Regions from separate parts of the Aeromicrobium halocynthiae genome, predicted to be linked through region 4. Evidence: predicted binding sites of a transcription regulator. Region 4 holds the regulator's gene; each other region holds the start of a gene.
What was found. Region 4 encodes LexA, which represses DNA repair genes until DNA is damaged. Its sites were predicted from a motif close to TCGAACANNTGTTCGA; they were not measured.
Positions count from the first base shown of each region.

Region 1: the regulator LexA is predicted to act here: its motif matches at 2,272-2,287, upstream of ABD213_RS06910 (HNH endonuclease signature motif containing protein).
Region 2: the regulator LexA is predicted to act here: its motif matches at 1,752-1,767, upstream of ABD213_RS13530 (HNH endonuclease signature motif containing protein).
Region 3: the regulator LexA is predicted to act here: its motif matches at 2,408-2,423, upstream of ABD213_RS05780 (HNH endonuclease signature motif containing protein).

Region 1 is NZ_BAAAPY010000003.1:267,474-271,684, reverse strand. It holds gene lysS (lysine--tRNA ligase) at 1-1,121, shown strand, start outside; gene ABD213_RS06910 (HNH endonuclease signature motif containing protein) at 1,123-2,268, opposite strand; gene ABD213_RS06905 (hypothetical protein) at 2,445-2,720, shown strand; gene ABD213_RS06900 (putative PEP-binding protein) at 2,858-4,211, opposite strand, start outside.
Region 2 is NZ_BAAAPY010000012.1:29,473-33,683, reverse strand. It holds gene ABD213_RS13545 (hypothetical protein) at 1-106, shown strand, start outside; gene ABD213_RS13540 (rhodanese-like domain-containing protein) at 118-510, opposite strand; gene ABD213_RS13535 (NAD-dependent epimerase/dehydratase family protein) at 636-1,622, shown strand; gene ABD213_RS13530 (HNH endonuclease signature motif containing protein) at 1,771-2,916, shown strand; gene typA (translational GTPase TypA) at 2,993-4,211, opposite strand, start outside.
Region 3 is NZ_BAAAPY010000003.1:50,614-54,824, forward strand. It holds gene tig (trigger factor) at 1-942, opposite strand, end outside; gene ABD213_RS05775 (NAD(P)/FAD-dependent oxidoreductase) at 1,073-2,026, shown strand; gene ABD213_RS05780 (HNH endonuclease signature motif containing protein) at 2,427-3,572, shown strand; gene bla (class A beta-lactamase) at 3,583-4,211, opposite strand, start outside.
Region 4 is NZ_BAAAPY010000006.1:138,855-143,065, forward strand. It holds gene ABD213_RS10100 (ATP-dependent DNA helicase) at 1-1,950, shown strand, start outside; gene lexA (transcriptional repressor LexA) at 2,002-2,808, opposite strand; gene ABD213_RS10110 (LysM peptidoglycan-binding domain-containing protein) at 3,114-3,500, shown strand; gene ABD213_RS10115 (type 1 glutamine amidotransferase) at 3,685-4,211, shown strand, end outside.

The DNA.
Region 1 (4,211 bases), on a different contig from region 4:
TCACGTCGCGTCGTGGGGAGCTGAGCGTGCTGGCGTCGTCGTGGCAGCTGGCGGCCAAGACGCTGCGGCCGCTGCCGAACGAGCACAAGCCGTTGTCGGACGAGGCGCGGGCGCGGATGCGGTACGTCGACCTGATCGTGCGGCCAGAGGCCCGTGAGAACGTCCGCGTCAAGGCCAGGGTGCTGCAGTCGCTGCGCCGCACGCTGGACGAGCGTGACTACGTCGAGGTGGAGACGCCGGTCCTGCAGCACACGAACGGCGGTGCGGCGGCGCGTCCGTTCGCCACCCACGTCAACGCGTACGACGAGGACGCCTTGCTGCGGATCGCGCTGGAGCTGCACCTCAAGCGGGCGCTGGTGGGCGGCATCGACCGCGTCTACGAGATCGGCAAGACGTTCCGCAACGAGGGCGTCGACAACACGCACAACCCCGAGTTCATGATGCTCGAGGTGTACGAGGCGTACGGCTCCTATGACACGATGGCGGACCTGGTACGTGACCTCGTCCTCGACGCTGCTCGTGCGGTCGGGAAGACGGTCGTGCCGGGTCGTGACGGCACGGAGATCGACCTGGAGCAGCCATGGCGGCGCGCCACGGTCCACGAGCTGGTCTCGGAGGCCGTCGGCAGGACGGTGACGGTCGAGACGTCGCTGGGTGAGCTGCAGGCGTTGGCGGGCAAGCACGACGTGGCGCTGCGCGACCACTGGGGCGAGGGCGAGGTGGTGCTTGAGCTGTTCGAGAAGCTGGTGGAGCACACGCTGATCGCGCCGACGTTCGTGTGCGACTACCCGGAGGCGGTGCGGCCGTTGGCGAAGAAGCACCGGTCGACGCCGGGTCTGGTGGAGGCGTGGGACCTCATCATCAACGGGGTGGAGCTGGCGCCGGCGTACTCGGAGCTGAACGACCCGGTGATCCAGCGGGAGCGGTTGGAGGAGCAGGCGCGGCTCGCGGCGGCGGGGGACCCGGAGGCGATGGACGTCGACGAGGACTTCCTGCGGGCGCTGGAGTTCGGCATGCCGCCGGCCGGGGGCATGGGTCTGGGCGTCGACCGGCTGGTGATGCTGCTGCAGGGCATCGGCATCCGCGAGGCGATCCTCTTCCCGATCGGTCGTCGGGAGTAGGTCAGATGGCGAGAAGCGTGTCGGCGGGGACCTCGCGGCCGGAGGGCAGGATCCATCGCAGGACGTCGTGGCCCTTCATGGAGTGGTGTCGCCTGCACAGTGCCCACATGTTGTCCCCGTTGGTGGGGCCGGTGGGCCAGGGTTCTCGGTGGTCGAGGTCGCACCTCCCTGCCGGTACCCGGCACCCTGGTGCTCGGCAGACTCCGTCCCTGAATCTGATGGCCTTGGCGAGGGTCTCGGGGGCGAACCGTCCGACGTAGTCGTGAGCGAGAACATCGCTGGTGACGGGATCGGTGACGATCCGGTGCCAGAAGGTGTCGTCAGGATCGATCTCGTCGAGGATCCACGAGACCGGGACGGACCACTCGCCGTCGGAGGACTCGGCGTGGCCGTCGATGAGTCCGGTGAGCACGTCGGCCTCGATGGTGACGGCGACGTCGCCGGTGATCGTCGGGAGGTCGGTGGTCTCGCCGTGGGTGAGCCACGAGACGAACAGGTCGGCGGTCCGCTGCGGCAACGTGCGGTCGTCCTCGTCGTCGACGGGGATGCGTGCGGCGCGGTCGAGGCGTTTCATCACCGCGGCTGCCTGGTGGGAGGGGAGGTAGGCCGAGAGCCAGGACATGCCGTCCTCGAGGTGGTGCAGGGACACGTGCCGCTGCTCACGGGCCTTCTCGGCCCGATCGAGCGCCTCGTCGGGCTCGACGCGGGTGACGAACCGCTTGATCCAGGCCCGCAGCTCACTGGTGGTGTGGGTGGTGGCATAGGCGAGGGCCTTCTCGTCGAGCAGCGCCCACGAGGACTCCCGCTCGAGCCGGTCCAGACCGGTGGAGATCTCCCGCACCCGCGCGGCGTCAATCAGCCCGTCGCAGAAGGCAGCCCAGCACGCGGGTGCGTGCTCGATGACCCGGTCGGCGACGGCGAACCGCGACACCACCTGGTGCTCCGACAGACCCATCGCCTGACCGATCTCCATCGCGATCATCGACCGCTCCACCAGGGCCCGCATCGACGAGTCCAGCTCGCCAATGCGGGCCTCCTCGACGTCGCGGTAGCGCACCATGGCGGCGAACGAGGCGGCCTCGGCCTGCGCGAGCGAGCGCGAGACCAGCTCCAGATCGTCGACTGCTGCACCTACCAACTCTTCCATGTAACGAACATACACTCGACTGCTGACAATGTCTGCCGCCGATCCACAGGTCAACCACCGAGGTGGAACCGTAGGGTGGAGCGATGTCGGACGCTGGCGCATGGGAGCCCCTCGAGTTCGATGAGCCGTTGGTTGCGTGGACCTCCTCGACCATTCGGCGGCTCGACCTGCGCTGCATGGACATGGAGGTCCGCGGCATCGGGCTGAGGATGGACGGCCCGACCGCTCAGGACCTCGCCCTCGTCCTTCCCGTGACCTGGTCTCACAGGGGTGTCGACGCCGTCATCATTTTCCCCGACCCGGAGGAATGGGGCGCCTCTGCTCACGTCCGACGCGAGGAGCGGGAGTCCGGGAGGACGGTCCACCACTGCGACGACGCGGGGGACGAGTCGACCTGGAACCTGGTGTTCGGCGCGGTGTCCTGTACGTCCGCACCCGACTCCGCCCGATGATCCGCTTCTCGTCCGCGGCCTGATCGTCGGTGCCCGGTGCCCGGTGCCCGGTGCCCTCGCCGTCTGGTGTGATCTCGAGACGCATGGACCGGCGCCCCCGGCACGGTCCGGGCTACTCGGTCACCACATGATGCGTCTCAGATGCCGGGGCTGTCGCTTGAGAGCGCCGCGCCGACGGCTTCACGCGCCGCAGCCGGATCGTCCGCAGCGAGCGCGACGCGGGCCGCCTCGCGGCACTGGTCCATCGTGACCGCGCCGAGCTGCGCGCCCACGGCGCGCACCGCGGTGGCGGCGCACGAGAGTGACGTGACGCCGAGCCCCGCGAGCACGCAGGCGAGCTGCGGGTCGGCGGCGGCCTCGCCGCACACGCCGACGGGCTTGTCCGCCTCCTGTCCGGCGGTGGCGATGATCTCGACGAGCCGCAGCAACCCCGGCTGCCACGGGTCGGTGAGGTCGCCGAGGTCGGCGGCCATGCGGTCGGCGGCGAAGGCGTACTGGCTGAGGTCGTTGGTGCCGACGGAGACGAAGTCGAGGTGCTCGAGCAGTCGGTCGGTCAGCAGAGCGGCCGACGGCGTCTCGATCATGACGCCCGGCGTGAGTCCGAGCGCCCGGACCTTGGCGGCGAAGTCCGCCGCCTCGGACAGCACGGAGACCATCGGCGCCATCACCCACGTCTCGGTGCCGGTGCGCTCGGCCGCGGCGGCGATCGCCTCGAGCTGGCGCTCCAGCAGCTCGGGCATGCGGCGGGCGACCCGCAGGCCCCGGACGCCGAGGGCCGGGTTGGGCTCGGTGCCCATGTCGGCGAACGCGAGCGGCTTGTCCGAGCCCGCGTCGAGCGTGCGCACGACGACCTTGTGCTCGCCGGCGGCCTGCAGGACCTTCGCGTACACGTCGGTCTGCTCCTCGACGGTCGGCTCCGAGCCGCGGTCGAGGAAGCTCAGCTCCGTGCGGTAGAGCCCGAACCCCTCGACGGGCTCCGCGGCGGCCCGCTCTGCACCGGCCGCGTCCTGGACGTTCGCGAGCACCTGGACGGGGGTGCCGTCAGCCGTCGCGCCCGGGCCGGCCCAGTCGGCGCTTGCGGCGCGGCGAGCCTCGTCGTGCTCGACGCGGCGGGTCGCCTCGACGGGGTCGGGGTCGGGGAGCACCTCGCCGGTACCACCGTCGACGAGGGCGCGCGCCGGCACGTCCTCCACCGGCAGGTCCGCGACGCCGACGACGCACGGGATCCCGAGCTGGCGGGCGATGATCGCGGTGTGGCTGGTGGTGCCGCCCAGGCGGCAGGCGATGCCCACGACGAGCTCGGGGTCGAGGCCGGCGGTGTCGGCGGGGGCGAGGTCGTCGGCGAACAGCACCGACGGCTCGGTGGGTGGCACGATGCCGGGCTCGGGCAGCCCGAGCAGCTCCGCGACGACGCGGTCGCGGACGTCGCGCAGGTCGGTCACGCGCTCGGCCATGAGGCCGCCAGCGGCGGTGAACATCGCCTCGAGCTCC
Region 2 (4,211 bases), on a different contig from region 4:
GCTCGGCGGGGGACGGACCCCGGAGCTCGTCCGGCGTCTCCTGCGGGCCGACAGGGTCCGCACCGTCGGAGCGACGGTGGCGCTCGTCGGCGCGCTCCTCGTGTGAGGGAGGAGAGCTCAGGGCTGCCCGGCGACGATGGCGAGCCCGGTGGCGTCCGAGGCCTGCTGGAGGCCGCCGGCATCCGTGAGGTCGGTGAACCCGAGTCCCTCCATGCGCTCCACGGCGTCGGCCGAACGGATCCCGCTGCGGCAGTAGACGACGACCTGGGCGTCGGTGTCGAGCTGCGTGACCCTCTCGTCGAAGTCGTCGGCGCTCACGTCGATGTTCTGCGCGCCCGCCAGGTGCCCCTCGACGAACTCCTCGGGCGTGCGGACGTCGAGGATCACGGTCTCGTCGGTGACGTCGACGGACTCCCCCGAGCACGCCGTGAGTGCCCCGACGGCCACGAGCGTGGCGAGGACGAGGACCACGGGTCGACGAAGGACGGGACGGGGCGAACGGTTCGGCACGGTCAGGCTCCTCGGGACGTCGTCTCGACGGGTCGGGCACCAGCCTAGGCAACCGCACCACGAGCGGACCGGTGGACACCTAGACTGCGGGCGTCGTCGGCGAGGCCGGCAGGAGGAGGGGCGCCGTGGGCGGCTACGTGGTGACCGGGGCAGCAGGGTTCATCGGACGGACGCTCGTGGCGCGCCTGCGGGCTGCGGGGCACGACGTCCGGGGAGTCGACGTCCGCGCCGACGTCGCCCTCGGGGTCGAGGCCGGCGACATCACCGACCCGGGGTCGTGGGCGCACCTGATCCGCAGCGGTGACGTCGTCGTGCACACCGCAGCACTCGTCTCCAACCTGCCGACGCTGGAGGAGGCGTGGCGGGTCAACACCCTCGGCACGCGTCGGGTGATCGAGGCGGCGATGGCGGCAGGGGCGTCGAGGGTGGTCTACCTGTCGTCCGTGCGCGCCTTCTCCGACACGGGCTTTCCCGACGGGGTCAGCGAGGACCACCCGGTCCGCCCCGACGGGAACCCGTACGTCGACACCCGGATCGCGGCGGAGCAGGTGACGCTCGCTGCGCACGCGTCGGGACAGATGGAGACCGTCGTCGTCCGCCCGGGCGACGTCTACGGTCCCGGGTCGCGGCCGTGGACCGTGCTTCCGGTGCAGATGATGCAGGCGCGGCAGTTCCTCCTGCCCGCGTTCGGGCGCGGTGTCTTCAGCCCGGTGTACGTCGACGACCTCGTCGAGGGTCTCGTGCTCGCCGCGGACCGTCCGGAGGCGGCTGGCCAGGTATTCACGCTCGCGGGCGGTGTCGGGGTCTCGTGTCGGGAGTTCTTCGGTCACTACCAGCGGATGGTGGGGCGTCGAGCGGTGCTGCTGCCGACGTGGGTCGCACTCGGTCTCGCCTGGGCCAAGAGCGTCCTGGTCCGCGTCCGCGGGCTCGACGACGAGACCAACACGACCGCCGTGCGCTACCTGTGCCGTACCGGCACGTACTCCATCGAGAAGGCCCGCCGGATGCTCGGCTACGAACCGCAGGTGGGGCTCGAGGAGGGGATGCGGCGGACCGCAGAGTGGCTGCGTGAGGAGGAGCTGGTGTGTCGACCACCGGGGACCTGCACGTGAGCGACGCCGAGATCCACGTGTGGGCGGCTGACCCCTCGAGCGCTCCCGACACGTAGTCAGTGCGGTCCCACAGGGCCGTCATCGCTGCCTCATTCAACCCCGCCAGCGCGCTCAGTGGGCTGTCGGTGGTCGCACGTATGTTTGATTCATGGAGATCGGGGAAAGCACGAGCGACGAGGCCATGGTCTCCGCGACTCGTGCTGTGGCGCGGGCCGAGGCGGCTCAATTCTCGGCGATGCTCGCGTTCCGCGACGCCGAAGAGGCGCGCATCAGTCGGCTCGACGGCTCGATGCGTCAGCTCGTGGAGCGGTCGGCGATCCCGATGTCGATCGGGCAGGCGATGGGCCTGTCGGAAAATCAGGTCTGGTCCCGCCTCGCGACCGCGGACCGGATGGTCGCCCACGCACCTGCCTGCTGGGCCGCGTTCACCGAGGGCCTGATCGACGCCGCCCGCGTCCGGGAGATCTCTGCGGGGCTGGACCGGCTCGAGCGGGAGTCCTCGTGGGCGCTGCTCGACTCCAAGGCCCTCGCCTACGCCACCACCCACACCACCGCTGAGCTCCGCTCGTGGATCAAGCGATTCGTCACCCGCATCGAGCCCGACGAGGCCCTCGATCGGGCCGAGAAGGCCCGCGAGCAGCGGCACGTGTCCCTGCACCACCTCGAGGACGGCATGTCCTGGCTCTCGGCCTACCTGCCGTCCCACCAGGCAGCCGCGGTGATGAAGCGCCTCGACCGCGCAGCCCGCCAGCCTGTCAACGATTCCGACGACCGGACGCTGCCGCAGCGCACCGCCGACCTGTACGTCTCCTGGCTCACCCACGGCCAGACCACCGACCTCCCGACCGTGACCGGTGACGTCGCCGTCACCATCGAGGCCGACGTCCTCACCGGACTCACCGACGGACACGCCGAGTCCAGTGATGGCGAATGGTCCGTCCCCGCCTCGTGGATCCTGACCGACGTCGACGCAGATGACACCTTCTGGCACCGCATCATCACCGACCCGGTGAGCGACAACATCCTGGCTCACGACTACGTCGGACGCTTCGCCCCCGAGACCCTCGCCAAGGCCATCAGATTCAGAGACGCCGTCTGCCGAGCACCCGGATGCCGGGTACCTGCCGAACGGTGCGACCTCGACCACCGAGAACCCTGGCCCACCGGGGCGACCAACGGATCGAACATGTGGGCACTGTGCAGGAGACACCACTCCATGAAGGGCCACGACGTCCTGCGATGGATCCTGCCCACTGGACGCGAGGTCCCCATCGAAGCCGCCCTCACCGGCTGATCCTCATCTACCCCTGCACTCGCGCAGACGTCGACACCGAGGGATGTTCGGTTGAGCGGGCCGTTCCTGCGGGCGATCAGCGACGCTGCTTGGCGGCCCGCATGCGCTCGGAGGCGTTGAGGATGACCTTGCGGATCCGCACGTGGTTCGGGGTCACCTCGACGCACTCGTCCTCGCGGCAGAACTCCAGGCACTGCTCGAGCGAGAGCTTCTTCGGGGGGATGACCTTCTCGAAGTTGTCCGACGTCGCCGAGCGGATGTTGGTCTGCTTCTTCTCCTTGGTGATGTTGACGTCCATGTCGTCGTCACGGGAGTTCTCGCCGACGATCATGCCCTCGTAGACCTCGGTGGAGGGCTCGACGAACAGCACGCCGCGCTCCTGCAGGTTGGTCATCGCGAACGACGTGACGGCACCGGAGCGGTCGGCCACGAGAGAGCCTGACGGGCGGGTCGAGATCTCGCCGAACCACGGCTCGTAGCCCTCGGAGATGTGGTGGGCGATGCCGGTGCCGCGCGTGTCGGTGAGGAACTCGGTGCGGAAGCCGATCAGCCCGCGGGCCGGCACCAGGAACTCCATGCGCACCCAGCCGGTGCCGTGGTTGACCATCTGCTCCATGCGACCCTTGCGGACGGCGAGCAGCTGGGTGATGGTGCCGAGGTACTCCTCGGGCGCGTCGATCGTGAGGCGCTCGACGGGCTCGTGGACCTTCCCGTCGATCTCCTTGGTGACCACCTGCGGCTTGCCGACGGTCAGCTCGTACCCCTCGCGGCGCATCTGCTCGACGAGGATGGCCAGGGCCAGCTCGCCACGTCCCTGGACCTCCCACGCGTCGGGGCGGTCGGTGGGCAGGACGCGGATCGAGACGTTGCCGATGAGCTCGGCGTCGAGACGGTCCTTGACCAGGCGCGCCGTCACCTTGGTGCCCTTCTCGCGACCCGCGAGGGGGGACGTGTTCGTGCCGATCGTCATGGAGATCGCCGGCTCGTCGACGTGGATGAGCGGCAGGGCCACCGGGTTCTCCGGGTCGGCGAGGGTCTCGCCGATGTTGATGCTCGCCATGCCCGCGATGGCGACGATGTCGCCCGGGCCGGCGGACTCGCCGGGCTTGCGCTCGAGCGCCTCGGTCACGAGCAGCTCGGTGACCTTGACCCGCTCGACGGACCCGTCGCGCTTCATCCACGCGACCTGCTGGCCCTTCTTGAGGGTGCCCTCCTTGACGCGCACGAGCGCGAGGCGTCCGAGGAAGGGGGACGAGTCGAGGTTCGTGACGTGCGCCTGCAGGGGTGCGCCCTCG
Region 3 (4,211 bases), on a different contig from region 4:
CTCGGCTCCGTCGATCGGCTCCCCGTCCTTGTCCTTCGCGACGAGGTCGATGGTCAGGGCGTCGCCGTCGGCAGCAGGACGCTCGACGTCGGTGGTCGTGGCGAAGCGCTCGCGCAGGGCGTCGATCTGCTCGGTGACGTCCTCGGCGGTGACCTCGGCGTCCTCGACCTTCACGGTGATGTCGGCGAGGTCGGGCAGGTCGAGCTCGGGACGCACGTCGAGCTCGGCGGTGATCTCGATGTCCTCCCCGTCGGCGAACTTCGTGAGGTCGATCTCCGGCTGGCTCAGCGGCTGGACGTTCGTCTCCTCCAGCGCCTGGCGGTACCAGTCGGGCAGCGCGGCGTTGACGGCCTCGCTGAGGACCGCGTCGCGACCGACCCGCTGGTCGACGATCGCCGCAGGCACCTTGCCCTTGCGGAAGCCGGGCACCTGGATCTGCCCACCGATCTGCTTGTACGCCTTGTCGAGGTTCGGCTTGAACTCCTCGAACGGGACCTCGATGGTGAGCTTGACCCGGGTGGGGCTCAGGGACTCGGTGCTGCTCTTCACGTGCGGAACTCCTGGATGGGCTACGGGGGTCGTCGGACGCCACGGGGCGGGCTCGAGCCTGACGTCGGCGACCACGGCCCGGGGGCGTCGTTCCAGTCTCTCATGCAGGCACCGCCGGGCCCGAATCGCCCGCTCGAGCGCACCTTCGGGCCGAGAACACCTTTCGTTGGCCTCGTCCGCGGCGAGGGTGCCGAAGTCCGGTCGGCGGGAGACCTCCCAGGCGACGTCGACGGCCTCGCCGACGCCCGAGCCGGGCACGGCGTCCGGCCGCACCGTCACGCGTGTCCCGAGCAGCACCGCGTGCGGCAGCGGGTCGCCGGAGGCCACCCCGTGCTGGAAGACCCCTGTGCCGGGTCGCCGGCGCGCGCGACGGCCGGTGCTCCGTGGCTCCACGGGTCCATTGCGCGCAGGCGCGGGTGAACCGACGCGGCCGGGTCCGGTGAACGGCCGGGGACCGGTGGCCGACGCGTTGGGACCCCGCGCGACGGCCTGCGGATCCTGCGCGCGGTGGGACGATCGGACGGTGGCATCGATCGTCGTCGTCGGAGCCGGCTTGTCCGGCGTGGTGTGCGCTCGCGAGCTCGTCGCCGCGGGCCACGAGGCGGTCCTGCGCGACCGGGGACGACGCCCCGGTGGCCGGATGGCCCTGCGGCGCCACGACGAACGGGTCGTCGACATCGGCGCCGGCTACTTCACCGTGCGTGACGACGCCTTCGCCGCGCGGGTCGACGACTGGCAGGAGCGGGGCCTGGCCCGACCGTGGACCGACACGTTCGGCACCTGGAGTCCCGAGGACGTCGGAACGACGACCGGGCCGATGCGATGGGCCGCGCCCGGTGGGTTGCGCTCGCTCGTGCAGGACCTCGCGGCGGGGCTCGACGTGCGCAGCGCCGCCCCGGTCGAGCGCGTGACGGTCGTCGGCGCCGGTCCCAGCGTCGACGGCGAGGCTGTCGACGCGGTGGCGCTCGCTCTGCCCGATCCACAGGCGCGCCCGCTGCTGGAGGTCGGGTCGCCGGCGCACGAGGCGCTCGACGACCCGTACGAGCCGGCGCACGCCCTCACTGCCGGCTGGGAGCGGCGGACGTGGTCGATGCCGGACGCCCTGTTCGTGAACGACCACCCCGACCTCGCGTTCGTCGCCGACGACGGTCGCCGACGCGGCGACGACGCCCCCGTGCTGGTCGCGCACAGCACCGCTGACCGCTCCCGCCGCCACCTGACCGACCCGCTCACCGCGGCCGAGCCGATGCTCGCAGCACTGCGCGAGGTGGTCGACGCGCCCGCCGAGGAGCCGACGCTGATCCACGTCCAGCGGTGGACGTACTCGCGTCCCGTCGCCGGCCACGGTCGCCCCTTCCATCTCGGCGACGACCTCGTCGGGGCGTGCGGCGACTCCTGGGGTGAGACGTCGTCGATCGAGACGGCCTTCCTCTCCGGGCGTGCTCTGGGGCGGGCGCTGGTCGAGCGCCTGGGCTGAGCGCCGCGGCGGTCAGAACACCGTCGAGACGACGTCCCTGAGGTCGCGGAGGACCGTTCGGAACGCCCCTCCGATCCCGGCGTCCGTGGTCCCGCCTCGCCCCACGTGCCCACCACGAGCAGTGACGTCGCCACGACGGCGCCCATTGCAGCGACGACCGTCGCCGTCGGTCCGATGACTGCGTACCCACTGAGGGCCAGCAACGCACTGGCCGGCAGGAGAAGCATCAGGCCTACCGTCCCGGGCCGCGGCCAGCGGACCGATCGACCGACCTGATCTTCCACGTCGACCACCCCTTCGCCAGCTCCGACGAGACCGCGATCGGACGTGTCACCGATGTCCTGAGACATCACGATTCCGCGCTCAGAGGACTGTCGGTGGTCGCACGTATGTTTGATTCATGGACATCGGGGACAGCACGAGCGAGGAGGCCATGGTCATGGCTGCTCGCACGGCGGCTCGGGGTGAGGCGGCGATGTACTCGGCGATGCTCGCGTTCCGCGATGCCGAAGAGGCACGCATCAGTCGGCTCGACGGGTCCATGCGTCAGCTCGTGGAGCGCTCGGCGATCCCGATGTCGATCGGGCAAGCGATGGGCCTGTCGGAGAACCAGGTCTGGGCACGGCTCGCGACGGCCGATCGGATGGTCGCCCACGCACCCGCCTGCTGGGCGGCGTTCTGCGACGGGCTGATCGACGCTTCGCGGGTGCGGGAGATCTCCACGGGATTGGATCGGCTGGAACGGGAGTCCTCGTGGGCGCTGCTCGACGAGAAGGCCCTCGCGTATGCGACCACCCACACCACCGCTGAGCTGCGGGCCTGGATCAAGCGGTTCGTCACCCGCATCGAGCCCGACGAAGCCCTCGACCGGGCCGAGAAGGCCCGCGCCCAGCGGCACGTGTCCCTGCACCACCTCGAGGACGGCATGTCCTGGCTCTCGGCCTACCTGCCGTCCCACCAGGCAGCGGCGGTGATGAAGCGCCTCGACCGCGCCGCCCGCGTTCCTCTGGACGATGACGACGATCGGACGCTGCCGCAGCGCAGCGCCGACCTGTTCGTCTCCTGGCTCACCCACGGCGAGACCACCGACCTCCCCACCGTCACCGGCGACATCGCCGTCACCATCGAGGCCGACGTCCTCACCGGACTCATCGACGGCCACGCCGAGTCCTCCGACGGCGAGTGGTCCGTCCCCGCGTCGTGGATCCTCGAGAACATCGACCCCGACGACACCTTCTGGCACCGCATCATCACCGACCCCGTCACCAGCGACGTCCTCGCTCACGACTACGTCGGACGATTCGCCCCAGAAACCCTCGCCAAGGCCATCAGATTCAGAGACGGCGTCTGCCGAGCACCCGGATGCCGGGTCCCCGCCGAACGATGCGACCTCGACCACCGAGAACCCTGGCCCACCGGGGCGACCAACGGATCGAACATGTGGGCACTGTGCAGGAGACACCACTCCATGAAGGGACACGACGTCCTGCGATGGATCCTGCCCACCGGACGCGAGGTCCCCGCCGACACCGTCCGCGCCGGGTGAGAACCCCTCGTCAGTCCAGCGCGCCCAGCACCAAGGCCGCCGCCTCGGCGACCAGCGCGTCGTCGTAGTCGGCCGACAGGTCGTTGCGCTCGGTCAGCACGACGAGCACGATCGGCTCACGACCGGGCGGGTGGACGAGAGCGACGTCGCCGCGCCGCGGACCCGCGCCCCCGGACTTGTCGAGCACGATCCACCCCTCCGGCGCACCGGCCCGAATCAACGGATCGCCCGTCGCGTTCCCCGACATCCAGTCGAACAGCCGCTCGCGGTCCGCCGACTCGAGCCAGTCGCCCTTGGCGATCGACTCCAGCAACGCGGCGAACGCCGCCGGCGTCGTCGTGTTGGCGGGTTCACCAGGCGTCACGTCGTTGATGCCCGGCTCGACGGCATCGACGCTCGTCTCCTCGTCGCCCGCCGAACGCAGCGCGTTCTCGAGCCCCGCCGGCCCACCCAGCCGCTCGAGCACGAGGTTCGTGGCGGTGTTGTCGCTCTCGCGGACAGCGGCCTCGGCCAGCTCGTCCAGCGTCAAGCCCTCGTCCAACGACTCCTGGGTGAGCGGCGAGTACCCGGCGGCGTCGATGTCGGCCTGCGACCACTCCACCCGCTCCCCGCGTCGGACCTCGTCGGTCGCGTCGAGCA
Region 4 (4,211 bases):
ACTGCTCCGACCGTGCGGCCCACCGTGCGTACCGTCCTCGACGCCGCCGTCGACGCCGTCGGCGGCAGCGAACGGCCCGGCCAGGTGACGATGGCCGAGACCGTCGCGGAGGCGCTGGACCAGGAGCGACACCTGCTGGTGCAGGCGGGGACGGGCACCGGCAAGTCCCTCGGCTACCTCGTGCCGAGCATGCTGCACGGCGAGCGGGTCGTGATCGCGACGGCGACGCTCGCCCTGCAGCACCAGCTCATCGAGCGCGACATCCCCGCGCTGCGGTCGGCCGCTGCCTCGGTCGGTGCCGAGGTGCCGCACTGCGCGGTGGTCAAGGGCCGGGCCAACTACGCCTGCCTGCACCGGGTGCGCGAGGGCGTCCCGGACGACCAGGGGGTGCTCGTGGAGGTGCCCGAGGGCGAGCTGGGCGCGGAGGTCGTGACGCTGCGCCGCTGGGCCGAGGACCAGGCCGAGAAGGAGAGTGTCGGCGACCGCGACTCCGCCCCCGCGCACTCCGAGCGGGCGTGGCGCCAGATCAGCGTCAACCACCGCGAGTGTCTGGGCGCCACCCGCTGCTCCTACGCCGAGGAGTGCTTCGCCGAGCGTGCCCGCGACGACGCCGCGCAGGCCGACGTCGTCGTCACCAACCACGCGCTGCTGGCGATCGACGCGATCGACGGCGTCCCGATGTTGCCCGAGTACGACGCCGTGGTCGTCGACGAGGCCCACGAGCTGGCCGCGCGCGTCACGCAGGCTGCCACCGCGGAGCTCGACGCGGGCGCCGTCGAGCGCGCGGCGCGGCGCGCCCGCTCGCAGGTGCGGGGCGAACGTGCCGACCGTGCCGTCGACGACCTCACCGAGGCCGCCGACGCGCTCGGTGACGCGTTGAGCCACACGCAGGTGGGTCGGATCGAGCGAGCGGAGGAGGCGCTGTCCGAGGCCCTCGCGATGGTGCGCGACGCGGCCCGCAACGTGGTCTCCGCGCTGGTCAAGCCCGCCGACGAGAAGGACGGTGAGGACGCCGGCCGTCAGCAGGCCAAGGCGCAGCTGGAGGAGCTGCGCACGATCGCCGAGCGGATGGCTGCGGGCAAGGAGACGGAGGTGCTGTGGGTGGCAGAGACGCGCAGCGGCGCGCCGCTGCTGCGCATCGCGCCGATCGACGTCTCCCTCGCGCTGCGCGACCGACTGTTCGCCGAGAAGACCGTCGTGCTGACCTCGGCCACGCTGACCCTCGGCGGCGGGTTCGACCCGCTGGCGGTCTCGCTCGGCCTGCCTGCCGGGGACGAGGAGTCGTGGCGCGGCATCGACGTCGGCTCGCCCTTCGACTACGGCCGCCAGGGCATCCTCTACGTCGCCAAGCACCTGCCGGCTCCGGGCCGCGACGGGCTGCAGGAGGCGCAGCTGGACGAGATCGCCGCGCTCGTCGAGGCCGCCGGCGGACGCACCCTCGGGCTGTTCTCCTCGCGCCGGGCCGCCGAGGCCGCTGCCGCGGCGACGCGCGAGCGACTCCCGGACCTCGACATCTGGTGCCAGGGCGACGCGCAGCTGCCGGAGCTGGCGCGGCGATTCGCGGTGACGGACTCCACCTGCCTGTTCGGCACGTTGAGCCTGTGGCAGGGCGTCGACCTGCCGGGCTCGACGTGTCAGCTGGTGATCATCGACCGGGTGCCGTTCCCGCGCCCGGACGACCCACTCATGAGCGCCCGCCAGCGTCTGGTCGAGAAGCGCGGGGGCAACGGGTTCATGAGCGTCGCGGCGAGCCATGCCGCGCTGCTGCTGGCCCAGGGAGCCGGGCGGTTGATCCGCCGCGCCGACGACCGCGGGGTCGTGGCGGTCCTGGACCCCCGACTGGTCACCGCCCGGTACGGGTCGTTCCTGGCAGCGTCCCTGCCGCCGATGTGGCGCACCACCGACCGCGACGCCGTGCTCGGCGCGCTGCGACGACTCGACGAGTCCTGACGTCGCGGTCGGTGGGTCAGGGCTGACGCCCTGCGCTGGTCGGCCCCCGGGTCAGAGACGACGAAGGACCGCGGTGACCTTGCCCAAGATGGTGGCGTGGGTGCCGTCGATCGGGGAGTAGTTCTCGTTGTGCGGCATCAGCCAGGTGGCGCCGTCCTTGCGCTGGAACGTCTTGACGGTGGCCTCGCCGTCGAGCATGGCGGCCACGATCTCGCCGTTCTCGGCCATCGGCTGCTGGCGCACGACGACGAAGTCGCCCTCGCAGATCGCCGCGTCGATCATCGAGTCGCCCTGGACCTGCAGCAGGAACAGGGTGCCGTCGCCGACGATGGAGGCAGGAAGGGGAAGGACGTCCTCGACCCGCTCCTCGGCGAGGATCGGCCCGCCGGCGGCGATCGTGCCGACCATCGGGACGTACGTGGCGGCGGGGCGGGCGTCGCCGATGCCGGTGGAGTCGGCCTCGTCCTCCTCGGCCGGACCGAGCGTGCGACGGGCCTTGAGGACCTCGGGCAGGAAGATCTCCAGGGCACGCGGCCGGTTCGGGTCGCGCCGGACGTAGCCCAGACGCTCCAGGACGCGCAGCTGGTGCGCGACCGAGGACGTGCTGGCCAGGCCGACGGCGACACCGATCTCGCGCATGCTGGGCGGGTAGCCGTGCTTCTCGATCATCTCGCGCAGGAAGACGAGGATCTTCTGCTGCCGCTCGGTCAGGCCGGTCATCTCGTCGACCGGACCGTCGGGCAGCTCGCGCGGGGAGTTCTTGGAACCCTTCGGGCGGCCGCGGCGGGGTGCCTGGGCGGTCGTGCCCGCTGGCGTACCAGCCTCGGGGGAGTCGGAGGTCTTCGTGTCGTCGCTCATGTGATCACCGTAACGACCTCCACGGACAGATCCAAACATCTGTTCGATCGGCGTGTCGTGAACACGCCTCGCGAAACTTCTTGCGAAAAATTTCTGCCCGCGATTCCAGGCCTGATGGGGTCGATGTCGCTCCCGCGTTCGATTCGGGGCTGTTTTTGTCCGAGGTCTGTCGTAGTGTCGTACACGTGTTCGATCGAACGTCTGTTCCCCGTCGCACCACCCCGCGGCCCGGATCGAGTGACATCGCGGACCTCGGTCGGACACCTCACTCCACAGCACCCGTTCCCTTCCCCACGGAGGCACCCATGAGCACCATCACCCTCGCTCCCGGCCACTTCACCACTGCGCCCCGCACGTCGACGCGGCCCATCTCCTCGACCTCCGGCTCCGCCGGCGCGGTGCGCCTGACGCGTCGCGGTCGCCTCGTCGTGCTGGCAGCGGCCCTCGCCGTCATCGCCTTCGCCGTCGTGGCCCTCGGCCCGTCGGTCGTCGCCTCCGGTGAGCGGGGCGACGTCCCGGCCACCACGGTCGTGACGGTCCAGCCGGGCCAGACCCTCTGGCAGATCGCCGTCGAGGCCAACCCCACGGGCGACCCGCGCCGCACGGTCGACGACATCATGCGCATGAACGCGCTCTCCAGCGCCGGTGCCCTGCAGATGGGCCGCGAGCTCGCGGTGCCCGTCTACGAGTGAGGCACTCGAGAACGCTGTGAGGGGTGCGGCCCGAGCGGTCCGCACCCCTCACCGTGTCCGTTGTCGTGCGCGGATCGGGCTCTCTGTCGGGTTCACCTTTGCCGCCGCAGGCGTGACGTCCCCGCAGCCGGCGGTCCCGACCCTGCGCGCGTCGAGGCGACGAGCGGACGGGCATGATGACGCCATGCGCTTCCACGTCGTGGCCGACGACACCGATCGCGACGGCGGGTACGTCGTCGCTCGGCTGACCCAGCTCGGCTACCGCCCCGAGTGGCTCGACCGCGACGAGCTGCCGGTCTTCACCGATCTCGGCGAGTCGGCCCTCGTGCTGCTGCTCGGCTCCGAGCGCGGCGCCCACGAGCCTCGCTGGCAGGCGTCGGTCGAGGCCGAGGAGGCGCTCGTCCGTGCGGCGCTGCGCGCCGGCACCCCGGTGATGGGCATCTGCTTCGGCGCGCAGGTCCTCGCCCGCGCCCTCGGCGGCACCTCCTACCGGGGCGACGACCCCGAGGTGGGGTTCAAGCGGGTCGACACCGTCGACCCGGTCCTGTGCCCCGAGGGTCCCTGGGCGCAGTTCCACCGCGACGTCATGGTGCCGCCGCAGCAGGCCCGTGTCCTCGGCAGCAGCTGGTTCGGTCCGCAGTGCTTCACCGACGAGAGCCTCGGCACCCCGGCCATCGCGTGGCAGTTCCACCCTGAGGTGACGCCGCAGAC